DNA from 2 places in the Dorea sp. AM13-35 genome. Region 2 is predicted to be linked to the other one. Evidence: a T-box and tRNA genes for the amino acid it is inferred to sense, from the RefSeq annotation. Region 2 holds a T-box; the other holds one or more tRNA genes.
The links. The T-box of region 2 lies ahead of proS (proline--tRNA ligase). A T-box ahead of a tRNA ligase gene usually reads a tRNA of that ligase, here a tRNA-Pro.

Region 1 (9,676 bases), on a different contig from region 2:
GGCCGGAATTGCTGTCCGTGATGCAAATGGCGATGCTGAGATTGTTAAGGCAAAAGGACGTCTGAAGATTCTGGCTGAGAAGACAGATAATGGTGCCGCTGTCCCGGGAACATGTGGAATCGGCCATACAAGATGGGCAACACATGGGGAGCCGTCTGAGAACAATGCACATCCGCATAAGAGTGATGATGGCAATGTAGTTGCTGTTCACAACGGTATCATTGAAAATTATCAGGAATTAAAGGAAAAACTGTTAAGAAACGGATATACATTCTATTCCAATACAGATACAGAAGTAGCGGTAAAACTGATCGATTACTACTATAAGAAATATGAAGGAACACCGGTTGATGCGATGAATCACGCAATTGTCCGCATCCGAGGTTCTTATGCGCTGGCAGTTTTGTTTAAAGATTATCCGGAAGAGATTTATGTGGCCAGAAAGGACAGTCCGATGGTTCTCGGAGTTGCTGACGGAGCATCATATATTGGATCTGATGTACCGGCTATTTTGAAATATACAAGAAATGTATATTATATTGGCAACCTGGAGATGGCGCGTGTAAAGAAAGGTGAGATCACTTTCTACAATCTGGACGGAGAAGAGATTGAGATTGAACCAAAGGAAATTAACTGGGACGCAGAAGCCGCTGAAAAAGGCGGTTATGAACATTTCATGATCAAAGAGATTCATGAACAGCCAAAAGTTGTAGGAGATACCATTAACTCTGTTCTTACGACAGATGGCAAGATTGATTTGTCAGAGGTTGGTCTGTCAGAAGAAGAGATCAAAGATATTCGTCAGATTCACATTGTAGCATGTGGTTCTGCATATCATGTTGGAGTTGCAACACAGTATGTAATGGAAGATCTTGCAAGAATTCCGGTGCGTGTAGAGCTGGCATCCGAATTCCGTTATCGCAATCCGTTACTGGATGAGAAGGACCTGGTTGTATTGATCAGCCAGTCCGGTGAGACAGCAGATACGCTGGCTGCACTTCGTGAGTCCAAAGCAAGAGGTGTGCGCACACTTGCAATTGTAAATGTAGTAGGTTCTTCCATTGCAAGAGAAGCAGATAATGTATTCTACACACTGGCTGGACCGGAGATTTCCGTTGCAACAACAAAAGCATACAGCACACAGTTAATTGCAGGTTATGCACTGGCAATCCAGTTTGCCAAAGTAAGAGGCGAGATTGACGAAGCGCGTTATAGCGGTCTGATCAAGGAAATGCAAACCTTACCGGAGAAGATTGAGAAGATTATTGAAGACAAAGAGAGAATCCAGTGGTTTGCATCCAAACAGGCAAATGCAAGAGACGTATTTTTCGTAGGTCGTGGTATTGACTATGCAATCTGCCTGGAAGGAAGTCTGAAGATGAAGGAGATCAGCTATATTCATTCTGAGGCATACGCTGCAGGTGAATTGAAGCATGGAACGATTTCTCTGATTGAAGACGGCATTCTTGTTGTCGGTGTTCTGACACAGCCGGATCTCTATGAGAAGACAGTTTCTAACATGGTTGAGTGCAAGAGTCGTGGCGCTTACCTTATGGGACTTACAAATTTTGGACAGTATAATATTGAAGATACAGCAGACTTTACGGTATATATTCCAAAGACAGATCCGTTATTTGCAACATCACTGGCAGTCATCCCGTTACAGCTCCTTGGTTATTATGTCAGCGTTGCAAGAGGTCTGGACGTAGATAAGCCGAGAAACCTTGCAAAGAGTGTTACAGTAGAGTAATCTTCCTACAAAAGGCGGTCGTTTAGAAAATATTAAAAGAATATTAATAAAAAAGGTGCTCAATATTGTGATGAAAATGCTATAATATTATCGCAATATTGAGCAACATAGCATCTGAAGGAAAATGCCGATGGCGGGCTTGAGAGATGCTGGAACAAGGAGAGGTACAAATGAAAACGACATTAGTTATTATGGCTGCCGGAATCGGATCCCGTTTTGGCGGCGGAATTAAACAGCTGGCACCGGTCGGACTGCATGGTGAGATCATCATGGATTATTCCATTCATGATGCAATCGAAGCAGGATTTAATAAGATTGTCTTTATTATCCGTAAGGACATTAAGGAAGCATTTAAGGAAGCAATCGGAGATCGTATTGAGAAGATCTGTGCGGATCTGGATGTAGAGATTGCATATGCATACCAGGAGCTGGATGCACTTCCGGAAGGAATCGAACTTCCGGCCGGACGTACGAAGCCGTGGGGAACCGGACAGGCAGTTCTTGCGTGCAAAGATGTTTTAAAAGAGCCATTTGCAGTTATCAACGCAGATGATTACTATGGAAAGGAAGCATTTACTAAGCTTCATGATTTCCTCGTAGATTACACACCGGAGAAGGCGAATGCATTCTGCATGGCAGGTTTTATCCTGAAGAACACATTAAGCGAGAATGGATCTGTTACCAGAGGTGTGTGTGAACTGAATGAGAAAGGCTATCTGACAGCAGTTCATGAGACACATAACATTGTGAAGACAGCAGACGGTACAGCAGCCGATACAGAAGACGGATTAAGAGCCATCGATCCGGAATCTTATGTATCTATGAATATGTGGGGACTGACACCGGAGTTTATTGGTGTGCTGGAAGATGGATTCAAAGAGTTTTTTGAGACAATGGGAGACAAAGACATCCTGAAAGCAGAATATCTTTTGCCGATTTATATTGATGAACTATTACAGGCTGACAAAGTATCTGTAAAAGTGCTTGACTCTCATGACAAATGGTTTGGTGTAACATACAAAGAAGACAAAGACTATGTTGTAAAGTCTTTTGCCAAACTGATCGAAGACGGCGTATACGCTGAGAAACTGTTTGAGGACTTGAAGTAAGAATTATCAGAAATAAGAAAGACTGTTATAGCATGTGTGCATGCTATAACAGTCTTTCTTGATTTTATGAAGTTATTGTAATGTTGGAGCGTTTTATGAGAAAATACAATTACATCAACGGTATAATAATATAGAAACGAAAAAATTGTAAATTTGCAAACCATCGCAAACCCGTGTAAAATGGGCATTTTCAAAGACGCTCGACAAGAAAATACAAAAAAGTTGAAAAAAATTAAAAAAAGGGGTTGCAATTTTTGGATTTGCTGATATAATAATATTTGTTCGCTGATGAAATACAAAAGATAAACAACGAACGCAACAGAGAACTACGTAATGCGGATTGGTGTAATGGCAGCACAGCAGACTCTGACTCTGTTAGTAGAGGTTCGAGTCCTCTATCCGTAGTTCCTTGGCAGGGGCGCCGAGTGTTTTGAATGTTTGAAACATTCGGTTGACATGCCGGAGTGTGGCTCAGCTTGGTAGAGCGCTACGTTCGGGACGTAGAGGTCGCAGGTTCAAATCCTGTCACTCCGATTAAGATGAATCTCAAAGCTTATTGCTTTGAGATTTTTTTTTGCTATGGCATCTGGAGAAAGTTGCCGGTGGCAAGTTCTGTAGCTTATGGTGATGGGAAAAATGCGTCATACTTGCATGATTTATAATTGCAATTTCTTGACATCTGTTGGTGGGGCGAGTATCATTAACTGTGTTAAGACTGTAACTATCCAGTATAGTTACAGTAGATGAATTAACGAGTAAAAGAGTGATGACAAGGGGAGCTTATGTATAGGCTGAGAGGAAGTTTAGAAACTTCGACCCGGAACCTGATATGGATAATGCCATCGTAGGGATGTATTAGATATTACAGAACCCTCCTTCGTCTTCAGTCGAAGATACAGGAGGATTTTTTTGTGCAAGTTGGAGCTTACGGAGGAAGGCTAAGAATAAGCTTAAAAAGAAGAAAAACAACAGGAGGACAACAGTCATGAAATTATTTCAGCAGAAATCAGTGATCGAGAAATATGATGATGTGAAAAGCTTCGTGGAAGCATACAACATCGGAGCGGATGATTTCATTCTCGCGACAAAACGGATTTACGAGACCTGTTTTGCACCGCTGAATCTGAAAGCACATGTAGAATACAAGAGCAAATATGGCAGCGGTGAGCCGACAGATGTAATGATCGATGCACTGCTTGAGGATTTCCGTCAGGGAGATTATAAGAGAATCATTGCTATCGGCGGTGGAGCTGTCATTGATATGGCGAAGATTCTTGTACTGGACGGGGAAGCGAAAGCAGAGAGCTATTATCGGAAAGAAGTACCGCTTCGCAAAGTGCGCACACTTCTTGCAGTGCCGACAACCTGTGGCGCAGGATCGGAAGTGTCCAATGTCTCCATTACAGAGATTACTTCGATCCACAGCAAATTAGGACTCGCCGTAGACGAGATTTATGCAGATGAGGCAGTGCTGATCCCGGAACTTTTGCGTGAGCTTCCATATGAGTTCTTCGCAACCAGCGCGATCGATGCATTTATCCATGCGATTGAATCTTTTGTATCACCAAAAGCGAATCTCTACACGGAGATGTTCAGCGAGAAAGCAATGGAGATGATCGTGCATGGATTCCGTAAGATTATCGCTCATGGAAAAGAATACAGGATGGAGCTGCTGGAAGATTTTCTTGTGGCAAGTAATCTGGCAGGTGTTGCATTTGGCAATGCCGGAACCGGAATGGTGCATGCCATGTCCTATCCGCTGAGCGGAATGTATCATGTCGCACACGGAGAGGCAAATTATCAGTTCCTGACTGCCGTATTTGCTGCTTATCAGAAAATGAATCCGACCGGCAAAATCATTCGTCTGAATGCATTTCTCGCAAAAATGATGGAATGTGATGAAGCGGTTGTCTATGAAAAACTGCAGGAATTGTTAGACCAGATTATCAGTCGTAAAAAATTAAGAGAATATGGCATGAAGGAAGAAGAAATCCATTCATTTGCCGTAAGTGTAGACGCAAGTCAGCAGAGACTTTTAAATCAGAGCTATGTGAAGCCTACCATTGAGCAGATGGAGGCAGTTTACAGAGAACTGTACTAGATAGTATACGAAAGTATAGAATAGTATATTCAAACATCAGGAGGAGAATTATGCTTGGAGAAATGTTAAATAAAGTCAGAGAGACAACCCCTCTGGTTCACAATATCACAAATTATGTAACCGTAAATGATGTGGCAAATGTATTGCTGGCATGTGGCGGAAGTCCGATCATGTCTGACGAGCCGCAGGATGTGGAAGATATTACTTCCATCTGTGGAGGATTGAATATCAATATCGGTACATTAAATATAAGAAGTATCGAAGGCATGAAGCTGGCTGGAAAGAAAGCGGCAGAACTGGGACATGCAATTCTGCTGGATCCGGTAGGAGCGGGAGCAAGTGCACTGCGCACGAACACAGCCGTTTCTCTGATGGAAGAAATTCCGTTTTCCGTGATCCGTGGAAATATTTCCGAGATCAAGACCCTGGCATCCGGCAGTGGTACAACAAAAGGCGTAGATGCTGATGTTGCAGATGCAGTGACAGAAGAGAATCTGGATGAAGCAGTTGCATTTGCAAAGGCATTTGCAGAGAAAGCAAACTGTGTTGTTGCGATTACAGGGGCGATTGATCTGGTGAGTGATGGAAAATCCTGCTATGTGATTCGTAATGGACGCCCGGAAATGGGTAAGATTACAGGAACTGGCTGCCAGTTATCCGGAATGATGACTGCATATATCACCGCAAATCCGGAGCATACGCTGGAGGCGGCAGCGGCAGCAGTATGTGTGATGGGACTTGCCGGTGAGATCGGATTTTCACGAATGCAGGACGGAGACGGCAATTCTACATACAGAAACCGTATTATTGATGCGATTTACAATATGGACGCAAAAACACTGGAAGAAGGTGCAAAATATGAACTGCGATAAGAAAGATTTACTTTTATATGCGGTGACAGACCGTCACTGGCTTGGAGAAGAAACATTATATGAACAGGTGGAGAAAGCGCTGAAAGGTGGAGCTACATTTATCCAGCTGCGTGAAAAAGAACTGGATACAGCGCATTTCTTAGAAGAGGCGAAGGAAATCCAGAAACTTTGCAGAGAATATAAAGTGCCGTTTGTGATCAATGATAATGTAGAGATTGCGGCAGAAATTGAGGCAGACGGTGTGCATGTCGGACAGAGTGATATGGAAGCCGGAGATGTGCGTGCAAAACTTGGAGCGGATAAGATCATCGGTGTTTCTGCGCAGACGGTTGAGCAGGCACTCCGTGCGCAGGAACATGGCGCAGATTACCTTGGCGTTGGTGCGGTATTTCCGACAGGTTCTAAGGCAGATGCGGTAGAAGTGGATCATAATGTGCTGAAAGCAATCTGTGAAGCAGTGGATATTCCGGTTATTGCCATTGGTGGAATTACAAAAGACAATGTAAAAGACCTTGCCGGTAGCGGTATTTGTGGAATCGCAGTGATCAGTGCGATTTTCGGACAGAAAGATATTGAAGCTGCAACAAAAGAACTGCGCGAACGCACTCAGAATATGTTGAGAAATTAAGAGAAGTTATGCATAAAGAAGTTCGATATAAGAAGGTTTAATAGGAAATGAAATTAAAAAACAGAGAAATAGACGGTGTGATCTTCGATGTGGACGGTACTTTGCTGGATTCGATGGCGATCTGGGAGGATGCCGGAGCCAGATATCTGCGTAGTGCCGGGATTGAACCGGCGCCGGATCTTGGGAAGATATTATTTCCGATGAGCCTGGATGATGGCGTGGCTTATGTGAAGCGGGAATACCATCTGGAAGAGTCAGAAGCAGAATTAAGAGAAGCGGTATTAAAACAGGTAGAGATCTTTTATAAAGAAGAGGCACCGCTGAAAAAGGGTGTATGTAAGCTCCTTGAGAAGATGAAAGAGGCAAAGGTGCCGATGATCGTGGCGACTTCCAGCGATAAAGAGCAGATCGAAGCGGCGTTTGAACGACTGGAGATTGCCGGATACTTTAAGGAAATATGGACTTGCACGGATGCAGGAGCAGGAAAAGACAAACCGGATATTTATTTTCAATGTGCTGATAAGCTTGGAAGCACACCGGAGCATACATTGGTATTTGAGGACGCATTACATGCGGCAACAACCGCAAAACAGGCAGGCTTCCCGGTAGTCGGACTGTATGACCGCTTCAGCGAAGAAGGACAGGATGAGTTAAAAGAACTGGCGGATCTTTATGCGGGTGACCTTGTGGAGGCTACGGGGAAACTGCAATTCTAACTGCGCTTCTGTCTGTGGGAGAGCTGCAATTTTAACTGCGCTCCTGTCTGTGGGAAGAGATTCAGGATAAATGCGATGGATAAGAAAAATAATTAGAATAGATTGGAAAAGGATAAGTAGATGAATACGAAGAAAAGAAAAACAACCCTCACAATTGCGGGAAGTGATTCCAGCGGCGGTGCGGGGATTCAGGCAGATATCAAGACGATGCAGGCAAATGGCGTTTGTGCCATGAGCGCGATCACGGCGCTGACAGCACAGAATACGACAGGAGTATCCGGAATTTTTGAAGTGACACCGGAATTTTTAGGACAGCAGTTGGATGCGGTATTTACAGATATTTACCCGGATGCGGTTAAAATTGGTATGGTCGCTTCCGCTGAACTTGTAAAAATGATCGCTTTCAAACTTAAAGAATACAAAGCAGAACGGATCGTCGTTGATCCGGTGATGGTGTCCACAAGCGGTTCCAGACTGATCAGCGAAGAAGCAATCCAGATACTGAAGACGGAATTATTTCCGCTGGCAAGTGTGCTGACACCGAATATTCCTGAAGCAGAAGTCCTGTTTGGTGCATCTATTCATTCAGCAGAAGACATGGAGCGCGCAGCGCAGGCAATCAGCGAAGAATATCACTGCGCTGTGTTGTTAAAAGGCGGTCATCAGTTAAATGATGCCAATGATCTGTTGTACGCAGAAGGAAAGAGCCGTTGGTTTTATGGGCGTAGAATTGATAATCCGAACACGCACGGAACAGGATGTACATTATCCAGTGCGATTGCATCGAATCTGGCAAAAGGATATGGACTTGAAGAAGCTGTGGAGCGTGCAAAAGAATATATTTCCGGAGCACTTGCGGCAATGCTGGATCTGGGAGCCGGCAGCGGACCGATGGATCATGGATTTGATATCGGTGGAAAATTCACCTCATAGAGTGATTTGTAGAGATATTGTGGGTGTACGAAGTACGTAATAATTCATAGGGAGTTTGTCCCCAACATATATTTATAATGAAAAGATCATGACTTGCATATTTGTGCGCAGGCATGGTCTTTTTAATAATTAAGAAAGAACATTTCCTCATTATGTAAAAAGTCTCCGGCAGGATGAGCAATTGATCCAACGTTTTATTGATAAAAATACATCTGGAACAAACGTGGAAAGGAATTGACTTCCCTATGAAGTTAGTCTATACTAACTAATAGAAACGATTAGTTGGAACTAACTAAAAACTGATAAAAAGCAAATAAGTTAGGTGAAACTAAGAAAAGATAAGGAGAATGGATATGAGCAAAGTAGCAGTCGTATATTGGAGTGGAACAGGCAATACAGAGGCAATGGCAAATGCAGTTGCAGATGGAGCAAAGAAAGCAGGAGCAGAGGCAGAACTTTTAGGATGCAGTGATTTCACAGCAGCAAAGGTAGCGGAATATGATGCAATCGCATTTGGATGCCCTGCAATGGGAGCAGAAGTGTTGGAAGAAAGCGAATTTGAGCCTATGTTCGAAGCTTGCAAGGGTGCACTTGACGGAAAGAAAATCGCACTTTTCGGTTCATATGGCTGGGGAGATGGCGAATGGATGCGCAACTGGGAAGAAGACTGCAAAGCTGCAGGAGCAGAGCTTGCGTGTGATAGCGTAATGAGCAATGAGGGGCCTGGAGACGCGGAAGTAAAATCCTGCGAAGACCTCGGAGCAGCATTGGCATAAATAATACAAGCAGGACGGTGCTTTTTAACGAAAGCCCGTCCTAACTTACTATGGAGAAAAAATATCAATAAAGAACTTTTCTGTGGATTTTATGAAAATGAGGGATTATACTTGTGTGAACCCAAAGAAATGGGGAGAAAAAAATAAGAGAAAACAAGGAGGAAGATACAAGATGGATTGTTTAAAATTTTTATCAAAATCTAATATGAAGAAAAGTGGACTTTTTGCAGCAGGTGTTTTGTTTGGCACAGCAGGAATTAAAGTACTTGCAAGTGATGATGCAAAAAAAGTATACACAGGATGTACAGCAGCAGTGCTTCGTGCAAAAGAATGTGTAATGAAGACAGCAGCAAAAGTACAGGAGAACGCAGAGGATATTTACGCTGAGGCTCAGCAGGTAAACGAAGACAGAGCCGCAAAGGCAGAAGCTGTAGCAGATGCAGAAGAGGTAGCTGAAGAAACAGCAGAAGAGACAGAAGAAGTTAAAGAGGAAGAAGCGTAAGATCATGAAGTTTTTAATCAAGCATGATATTAAAGGCAGAATCCGTGTGCAGATGTGCCAGACGAGAATGTCATTTTCACAGGCAGATATGTTGCAATATTATCTGGAAGGCAGAGAGTATATCCATGCAGTGAAGATACAGGTGCGTACACAGGGCGTGGTGATTCAGTATGAAGAAAGTGCGAGAGCACAAGTGATCGATGATCTGCGTGCATTTGGATATGACAGAGTGACGGTTCCTGAGAGCTATCTGGAAAAATCAGGCAGAGAGTTAAATCAGGAGTACTGG
Region 2 (9,676 bases):
GATAAATGATTGACTCCTCGATTAGTTACATGATAAATATCTGATATACTTTTCTTCCTTGATTTACGAGGCATTCCTGTCTCCTTTCCTAAAAAGGGACAGGTCTTTTTCAATTGGGGACGGGGATTTTCTAGAAAATCCCCGTCCCCAATTATATTTTAATAAGATTTTCCCCAATATGCCATCTGTTTTGCAGGTTTTCCACAATAGATACATTTGTCGGAAATAAATTCTTCATCTTCAATCAGACATCTGGTTGCTGCTCCGCCTGTCAGATATTTTACTTCGCCTTCACATTCTGGATCTCCGCACCAGCAGGCTTTAACAAATCCACGATTTGCTTTGAACTTCTCTACCATTTCGTCCATTGTTGTTGCTGTATCGATGTGGCTGTTCAGGAACTCTTCTGCGCGGTTGTACATATCCTGCTGTTCCTGTTCAAGGATTTCACGCAGTTTTACAGCAATCTCATCCAGAGATACAACGATCTTCTCACGATTGTCACGACGTACAACCACAACCTGATTCTTCTCGATATCTTTTGGTCCAATCTCGATACGTGTCGGGATTCCGAGGATCTCCTGCTCAGAGAATTTCCATCCCGGGCTCTTGTCGGAATCATCAATCTTCACTCTGTATCCTGCTTTTTTCAGCTCATCAAACAGTGCATATGATCTGTCCAGAACGCCTTCTTTGTGCTGTGCGATCGGAATAACTCTACATTCTACCGGTGCAACATGCGGTGGTAATACAAGTCCGTCGTCATCACCGTGAACCATAATAAGTGCTCCGATACTTCTTGTAGACCATCCCCATGATGTCTCATAAGCACTGTGTAATTCGTTATTTTTATCTACATATTTAATATCAAATGCATCCGGGAATCCACTTCCGAAGAAATGACTTGTCGCAGACTGAAGTGCTTTTCCGTCATGCATCAATGCTTCAATCGTATATGTGTCTTCTGCTCCTGCGAATTTCTCGTGTTCTGCCTTTCTTCCTGCTACAAATGGAATAGCCATTGTCTCTTTATAGCAATCCTTATAAACTTCCCACATCTGAATTGTTCTTTCTTCAGCTTCTTCGTATGTTGCATGAAGTGTATGGCCTTCCTGCCACAAGAATTCTCTGGAACGTAAGAACGGTCTTGTTGTCTTCTCCCAGCGCAGTACGGAGTTCCACTGGTTCCATACCTTCGGAAGATCTCTGTATGATTTTACTGTTTTTGCCCACAGGTCACAGAATAAAGTCTCGGATGTCGGACGAATACATAATCTTTCCTGTAATCTCTCCATTCCACCATGTGTTACCCATGCAACTTCCGGTGCAAATCCTTCTACGTGATCTGCTTCTTTCTCAAGAAGTTCTTCCGGAATCAGAACCGGCAGGTATACATTCTCTACACCTGTTTCTTTAAAACGTCTGTCCAGATCTGACTGAATCAGTTCCCAGATCGCATAACCATTCGGTAAGTAGTTCATGCATCCTTTTACGCTGGAATAATCACAAAGATTTGCTTCACGTACAACGTCTGTGTACCACTGTGCGAAATCTTCGTCACGAGATGTGATATTTTTTACTAATTTTTCTTTTGCCATCTTTCTTTCTCCTTTTCTACTTTATTCTGGGAGCTCCTTTTATAAAGCTACAAATATAAATCCAACATTTTTACAGTGCCAGAAAAAAATATAATATGCTTTGACACATGTCTTGCATCAGCCGCATTACGGAACAACTATAACACTCATTTAGCAAGCCCTGATGTGGAACATAGATCGTTTGCGAATCTGCTCATAAATAAAATCATCTGGTACTCACTACGTTGTAAGCCTATAAGCGAAAAACATGGTGAAAGGTTTTGATTTCAACATCATCTTAATAAAACATCTACAGAACCTGCCACTGACAATTTTTTCCGGTGGTCAGGACAATAATGATAGCGATAGCATAAAACACGCTTTTCAAGTTTTATCCGCTGATTAGCGATCGTCAAATGTGATCATGCAAGCATGGTACATTTTCCTCGTCGCCATAATAAAAAACGCCGGACCTTTCAGCTCCCTAAAAAGGGACCGAAAAGCTCGGCGGTACCACCCTAGTTAACTGCAACCCTTTTGCAGTTCTCTTCATTCATCATTAACGCTGACGGAAACGCTGTATTTTCATACAGTGGCTCCAAGACCGGTTCCACAGTGCTCCTGCCAGACATCTTTCACCATTATGATGTCCTCTCTGCTGCCCGCTACCATGTACTAATTCTCTTCATCGCCATATTATTTATGGAATTGTTCATAATTTTAATCTATGGTTTTTCTTTTGTCAAGCAACAAGCATGATTATTTTTCGCTCCTAAATTGAAAATTTAAACTCCACTCTTAATCTCCATGATGGATCTTACTCCTGCATAAATAGAATTTAACCTTGCAAGCTCTAAATTCACATATGTAAAACACTTAACACAAAATAAATCATTCTATCAAGGCTCTACTCTATATTTTGCATATGCACAACAAATTACAATGTAGAAATTCAATAAAAGTCACAACTTTTAAAGTCTGAGTGGAATTTAGTTCCGCACTGGAATTTACTTTTTCAAGTCAGCCTCCTGCATTTGTATTTTCCGGCAATCCCGCTATAATTTATTTGCATATTCCATAGCTCTGTGCTTAAATAAAAAAAGAAATCCAGATTTCTGACAGGAGGAAATCATTCATGCAGAATCATATTCAAAAAAATTACAGAAAAAATAATTCTACTTTAAATATTTTATTCGAGGATTCCGATATTATCGTATGTGAAAAACCGCACGGCACAGCAACGCAGAGCCGCCGTATTGGTTCGCCTGATATGGTAAATCTGATCAAACGCCACATTTATGAAACATCTTCTGATAAAAGCGAGCCATATCTCGCAGTAATACACAGACTGGACCAGCCAGTCCGCGGTATTCTTGTCTTTGCCAAAACACCTGCTGCCGCAAAAGATTTAAACCGCCAGCTTCAGAATGGTGATTTTGGAAAATATTATCTTGCCCTGACAAACGGAATTCCGTCTGACACTTCTGGAACACTGGAAAATTATTTGTATAAAAATCCGCAGACTAACACTGCGTCTGTCTGTGATGCAAAAAAGAAAGGCGCAAAAAAAGCTCGCCTCTTCTACGAAATCCATAATGAGTTACGAGATTTTTTCACAGATACTTCCCGTTCCACTCCAGATACTATCAACACAAATTCCGAAGATATTTTTTTCAGTAAAAACCCCGTAAACGCCGGGGATGAACATGCTTCAGACATCCAGGATATTTTTTCAAGCAGCACCTCTGTGGACAACGGGCAGTCCACGAAGACACTTCTCAAAATCCATCTGGACACCGGACGCTTTCACCAGATCCGCTGCCAGCTCGCTGCTATCGGATGCCCGATCGTCGGCGACACAAAATACAATCCAGACTGCCGTGCAAAAAAAGGATGGCAGACATTATGTCTGTGTGCATATAAACTTGATTTTACACATCCTGTCACACATAAAAAAATGCATTTTTCTTTACTAGCCTGATTTTGATGACCAACCCGATATGAGCATACTTCTAAATACTATGACATCTGCAACAAAACGGGCAGTCGCGTAAAGTGCGATGATTCTTTCTCTTTTACAAGAAAAATTTTAAGGACGGAAGAGATGCATTTCTTCCGTCCTTAAACATTTCATTTCTTAATCAGTTTATATGATAGCGGCTACGCTTCCATAACTTCTTTACTCATTGCTTCTTCATACTTGCTAAGAATAATATTCTGGATACGCTCTCTCGTTCCGGAATTGATCGGATGCGCAATATCACGGTACTCTCCGTCCAATGACTTCTTGCTTGGCATAGCAATGAAAAGTCCCTTCTCGCCTTCAATCACTTTGATATCATGAATGACAAATTCTTCATCCATTGTGATCGAGACAACCGCCTTTAATTTGCCCTCCTTTGCTACCTTTCTCACTCGTACATCTGTAATCTGCATTTGTTCTAGCCCCTTTCTTTCAGCCGTTGTACTGTAATCTTTCTACAGCACATACCTCTCGTTCTTTTCGATGACCACTTTCACACCATCTTCCCCTACATGCCTTGTGTTCGCTCTGATGGTGTTACGACTTTCTACAATACAGTTTTCAATATAAGTATTGTCCCCAAGATAAACATCATTCAGAATGATAGAATTTTTAATTACACAATTATTTCCGACGAATGTCTTCTTAAATAATATAGAATTTTCGACGGTACCATTGATAATACTTCCACTTGCAATCAGACTGTTCTTTACAACCGCACCCGGATTATACTTTGCAGGCGGCAGGTCGCTTACCTTTGAATATACATCTGGCTGTTCCTTGAAGAAGTAGTTTCTTACCTCCGGTTTCAGGAAATCCATATTCGTCCGATAATATGCATCCACGGTCGAAATACTGTTCCAGTAGTCTTTTATTTTATAACCATATATTTTCTTCAGATTCTTGTATCTGATGAGAATATCGGTCACAAAATCATGTCTGTCCTCTTCCGCACAGTGCTCGATCATATCGATCAGATGTCTTCTCCTGATCACATAAATCCCGGTGGAAATAGTGTTGGACTTAGCCACCATCGGCTTCTCTTCAAATTCTTCCACGCGCATCGTATCATTCATCTTCAATGTTCCAAACCGGCTCGCATCCTCTCCTGGAGCAAGTTCTTTACACACGATCGTAATGTCTGCGCGTTTTGCTATATGATATTCCAGAACCTTGTTATAGTCCATCTTATACACCGCATCGCCGGATGTAATGATAACGTAAGGTTCGTGGCATCTCTTCAAAAAATCAAGATTCTGGTAAATCGCATCTGCGGTTCCTCTGTACCAGTATCCGTTATCTGCTGTGATTGTCGGGGTAAATACATAAAGTCCGCCCTGTTTTCTTCCGAAATCCCACCACTTGGAGGAATTCAGATGTTCATTCAACGAACGGGCATTATATTGTGTTAAAACTGCCACTTTCTGAATATGTGAGTTGGACATATTACTGAGTGCAAAATCAATCGCCCGGTAACTTCCTGCGATCGGCATTGCTGCTACTGCACGTTTCTGTGTAAGTTCTTTCATCTTATAACTGTTGCCACCCGCTAGAATAATTCCTACTGCTCTCATACCCGTTCACCTGCCTTTATCAAAGTCTCTCCGCTGTCCAGTACGCCATCCGGGTAATCCTCTGCCGTTGTCTTACCACTGATCGCAGTATTTTTTCCAATCTGTACTTTTTCCGGGATTACCGAATTCTCTCCAATCGTTACCAGTCCAAAAGAATATACGGACGGTTTCAGGCGGTTCGGTACATCTCTTCCGATTCCCATTACAACTTCATCACCGATTTTACAGTTCTCTGCGATAATCGCCTTGTCCACAACACAGTTTTTGCCGATTACTGCATCCTTCATAATGATAGAATCTCTCACAACGGTTCCTTCTCCTATCACAACACCAGATCCGATAACACTATTGTGAACTTCACCGTAAATTTCTGATCCATTACCGATAATGCATCTGTCGATCACTGCCTGTTCGGAAATATACTGCGGCGGCAGGATGCCACTGTTTGTATAAATCTTCCAGAACTCTTCATAAAGATTGAACTCTGGAATGATATCGATCAGTTCCATATTCGCTTCCCAGTAAGAACCAAGCGTTCCTACGTCTTTCCAGTAACCATTGTACTCGTAAGCAAATAAGCGTTCACCTTTTCTGTGACAATATGGAATAATATGTTTACCAAAATCACATCCAGACTCATCTCTCATCGTATGCAATGCTTCTTTGAGCACCGGCCAACTGAATATGTAAATTCCCATAGATGCGAGATTACTCTTCGGCTTCTCTGGTTTTTCCTGAAATTCTGTGATCCTTCCATCATCATCTGTGATCACGATTCCAAATCGGCTTGCCTCTTCCATCGGCACCGGCATCGCTGCGATCGTCACATCCGCATTATTCGCTTTGTGATAATCCAGCATAACTTCATAGTCCATCTTATAGATATGATCTCCGGATAAGATCAGTACATAATCCGGATGAAAAGTCTCTATGTAATCAATATTCTGATAAATCGCATTCGCAGTTCCGGTATACCATTCACTGCTCGTGCTCTTCTCATATGGTGGTAAAATCGTTACTCCACCATAATTTCTGTCCAGATCCCACGGAATTCCGATTCCGATATGAGCATTCAATCGAAGCGGTTGATACTGTGTCAGTACTCCCACGGTGTCAATTCCAGAATTAATGCAGTTACTCAGAGGAAAATCAATAATCCGGTACTTTCCTCCGAAAGCTACTGCAGGTTTTGCAACTTTAGCAGTTAGGACTCCAAGTCTGCTGCCTTGTCCGCCTGCCAGAAGCATTGCTATCATTTCCTTCTTTCTCATGTCTTCACCCCTTCACAGTCGTTTATTATCTTATTATAGCATATATTTATCCTTCCGTGAACATTTTTCACAATTTTAGTAAACGTTTCGTGACCTTTTTATGAAAATATACCAAGAAATTTTAGGTTGGTTTTTTTGCCAGATATGTTTATAATAATATGATAGAAGTAAGTAAATTATGAACACTTTCCGGCAACCCGCCGGAGCATTAAAACTAAGGATGGTAGCTTATGTATAAAATCAATTTTGAACAACCGGTACACGTACACTTCATTGGAATTGGCGGAATCAGCATGAGTGGTCTGGCAGAAGTTCTTTTGGAAGAACATTTCACAATCTCCGGATCAGATAACAAACGTTCTCCGCTTACAGAACAGCTTGAGAAAGCCGGCGTCACTATTTTTTACGGACAGAAAGCTTCTAATATAATAGAAGGAATTGATGTTGTTGTTTACACGGCAGCAATTCATGCAGACAACGAGGAATATCAGGCAGCAGTCCAGAAAGGACTTCCTATGCTGAGCCGTGCCGAACTCCTCGGACAGTTAATGACTAATTATGATACTCCGATCGCTGTATCCGGAACCCATGGCAAGACAACAACAACTTCCATGCTTTCCCACATTCTTTTAAGTGCCGAGATGGATCCAACGATTTCTGTCGGCGGTATTTTAAAAGCCATCGGTGGTAATATCCGCGTCGGTAATTCCGAAATCTTCCTTACAGAAGCATGCGAATACACGAACAGTTTCCTGCATTTCTTCCCGAAGATTGGAGTTATTTTGAACATTGATGAGGATCATCTGGATTTCTTCAAAGACCTTGCGGATATCCGTCACTCTTTCCGCAAGTTTGCTGAGCTATTGCCGGCAGACGGCACACTTGTTATTAATGGTGAGATTCCGGAGCTTCACGAGATCACAGACGGGCTTGCATGCCGTGTTGTAACTTATGGTCCGGACAGTTCTTATGACTACAGTGCAACAAATATTCTTCACGACCAGATCGGAGAGGCTTCTTTCGATTTCGTGAAAAATGGAGAGTTTGTAACAAGAATCGCACTCTCTGTCAACGGAGATCACAACGTATCTAACGCACTGGCAGCACTTGCTGTGGCTGATATTCTGAAAATCGATCCGAAGACGGCCGGACAGGGACTGAAAGATTTCCACGGTACAAACCGCAGATTTGAATACAAAGGTGAATTTGACGGCGTCACTGTCATTGATGATTATGCACATCATCCGACAGAGATCACTGCTTCCCTGACTGCTGCAAAACATTATCCACACCGTGAGATCTGGTGTATTTTCCAGCCTCACACTTATACACGTACCAAGGCTCTCTTCCCGGAATTTGCTGAAGCATTATCTCATACGGATCATGTGATCCTTGCAGATATTTATGCCGCAAGAGAGACAGACACACTCGGCATCTCTTCCAAAGACCTTGCAGACGCAATCGCTGAAAAAGGTGCAGATGTATATTATTTTCCTTCTTTTGAAGAGATCGAAAACTTCTGTCGCGAACATTGTCAAAAAGGTGATGTGTTGATAACTATGGGAGCCGGAGACGTTGTAAACATTGGGGAAACGCTCGTTAAGTAAGAGTTATCCACATTTTCCACAGGATTTTATCCACAAAAAACCTGATTTTTGGCTTAAAAATTTCTTTTTTGCCCGGTCAACTGATGTTATAATAATCCTGCAACATTTGAAAGACATTAGGAGGCTCATCAGGCGGGTATGAAAACACTGACTTTAACAAATCAGGCAAAAAAAACAGTTACGGTTCTGGAGAACGAATTCATTGACCGGTATATGCCAAAAGCAAATGGAGAATATGTAAAAGTTTATCTTATGCTTCTTCGCCACCTGGACGAGTCTGCCTCTTTGCCGGCTCCGTCCAGACTGGCTGATCTTTTAGAGTGTACGGAGAAAGATATTTTACGCGCTTTCAAATACTGGGAAGGTCAGGGACTTCTCGAATACAAAGAAGAAGCTCCGGACCGTTCTTTACAAGCTGAAGTTTCTCCATCAGAAGCTTCGCTGACTGTTGCACCGGTTTCGTGTACGGACAAGTCTGTGAACACCAGAAAGCATGGTAACCGCAAGGAATTTAAAGAATTACTTTTTGTAGCTGAACAGTATCTTGGCAAGACTTTATCTGCTACAGATATTAATGCGATTACATATTTTTATGAGACATTACAGATGTCAGCTGATTTGATCGAGTATCTAATCGAATATTGTGTTGAAAACGGACATAAGAGTATCCATTACATCCAGAAAGTTGCTTTATCCTGGCACAGTCAGGATATCCGCACTGCAGAACAGGCAAAGACCAATTCTGTTCTTTACAACAAGAACTGCTATTCTATTCTGAATGCTTACGGAATCAAAGGACGTGCTCCGGCAGCATCTGAGATCGCATATATCCGCAAGTGGCACGAAGAATATGCTTTTTCTCTGGAAATCATTCTGGAAGCATGTGACCGAACCATGAATATGATCCATCAGCCGAATTTTGAATATACAGATTCTATTCTGAAGAACTGGTATAAGAAAAACGTCCACACTTTAGAAGACGTCTCTGTTCTGGATGCTGCATTTACACGTGCGAAAGCAGACAAAGCCAGACAGCAGACAACGCAGCCTTCCAAACCTTCCGGAAGGAATAAGTTTAACAATTTTGAAAACCGCTCTTATGACATGAACGATCTGGAGCGCAGACTGATACAGCAATAAGCAGACAAGGGAGATTTTCTTTATGGCACTTTCAAATTCACAGTACAATGAACTGATGCGCATCTATGAGCAGCGCCAGCTGGACGCCGTCCATCAGGTGCAAGAGCGCTATGAACGCGTCACACAGGCGATCCCTGAGTTTGCAGAAATAGATAACGCCATCTCTTCTGCCAGTATCCGGCAGGCGAGACTTCTGTTAAATGGCGAGACTTCTGCTCTGGCAGATTTAAAGCAAGAGATACATACCTTATCTGCCCGCAAGAAAGAATTACTCAAATCACATGGATATCCGGCACATTATCTGGAGCCGCATTATCTCTGCCCGGACTGCAAAGACACGGGCTATATCGAAACGAATAAATGCCACTGCTTCAAAAAAGCAATTGTGGATTTATTATATACACAGTCAAACTTGCAGGAGATTTTAAAATCCGAGAATTTTTCTACACTTTCTCTGGATTATTACTCACGCAACCACATAGAT

Region 1: it encodes a tRNA-Pro, which carries the amino acid that the T-box ahead of proS (proline--tRNA ligase) is inferred to sense. The anticodon was not compared.

Annotation. Positions count from the first base shown of each region.
Region 1 is NZ_QUCZ01000004.1:11,025-20,700, forward strand. It holds gene glmS (glutamine--fructose-6-phosphate transaminase (isomerizing)) at 1-1,750, shown strand, start outside; gene DW152_RS05790 (nucleotidyltransferase family protein) at 1,921-2,859, shown strand; tRNA gene DW152_RS05795 (tRNA-Gln) at 3,194-3,264, shown strand; tRNA gene DW152_RS05800 (tRNA-Pro) at 3,320-3,393, shown strand; TPP riboswitch at 3,622-3,727, shown strand; gene DW152_RS05805 (4-hydroxybutyrate dehydrogenase) at 3,845-4,960, shown strand; gene thiM (hydroxyethylthiazole kinase) at 5,011-5,832, shown strand; gene thiE (thiamine phosphate synthase) at 5,819-6,460, shown strand; gene DW152_RS05820 (HAD family hydrolase) at 6,508-7,176, shown strand; gene thiD (bifunctional hydroxymethylpyrimidine kinase/phosphomethylpyrimidine kinase) at 7,297-8,109, shown strand; gene DW152_RS05830 (flavodoxin) at 8,463-8,885, shown strand; gene DW152_RS05835 (DUF6110 family protein) at 9,058-9,387, shown strand; gene DW152_RS05840 (heavy metal translocating P-type ATPase) at 9,392-9,676, shown strand, end outside.
Region 2 is NZ_QUCZ01000005.1:177,083-186,758, reverse strand. It holds gene DW152_RS07530 (REP-associated tyrosine transposase) at 1-74, opposite strand, end outside; gene proS (proline--tRNA ligase) at 159-1,598, opposite strand; T-box leader at 2,065-2,275, opposite strand; gene DW152_RS07520 (RluA family pseudouridine synthase) at 2,713-3,558, shown strand; gene spoVG (septation regulator SpoVG) at 3,738-4,013, opposite strand; gene glgD (glucose-1-phosphate adenylyltransferase subunit GlgD) at 4,056-5,174, opposite strand; gene DW152_RS07505 (glucose-1-phosphate adenylyltransferase) at 5,171-6,445, opposite strand; gene murC (UDP-N-acetylmuramate--L-alanine ligase) at 6,676-8,052, shown strand; gene DW152_RS07495 (DnaD domain protein) at 8,191-9,192, shown strand; gene DW152_RS07490 (ATP-binding protein) at 9,215-9,676, shown strand, end outside.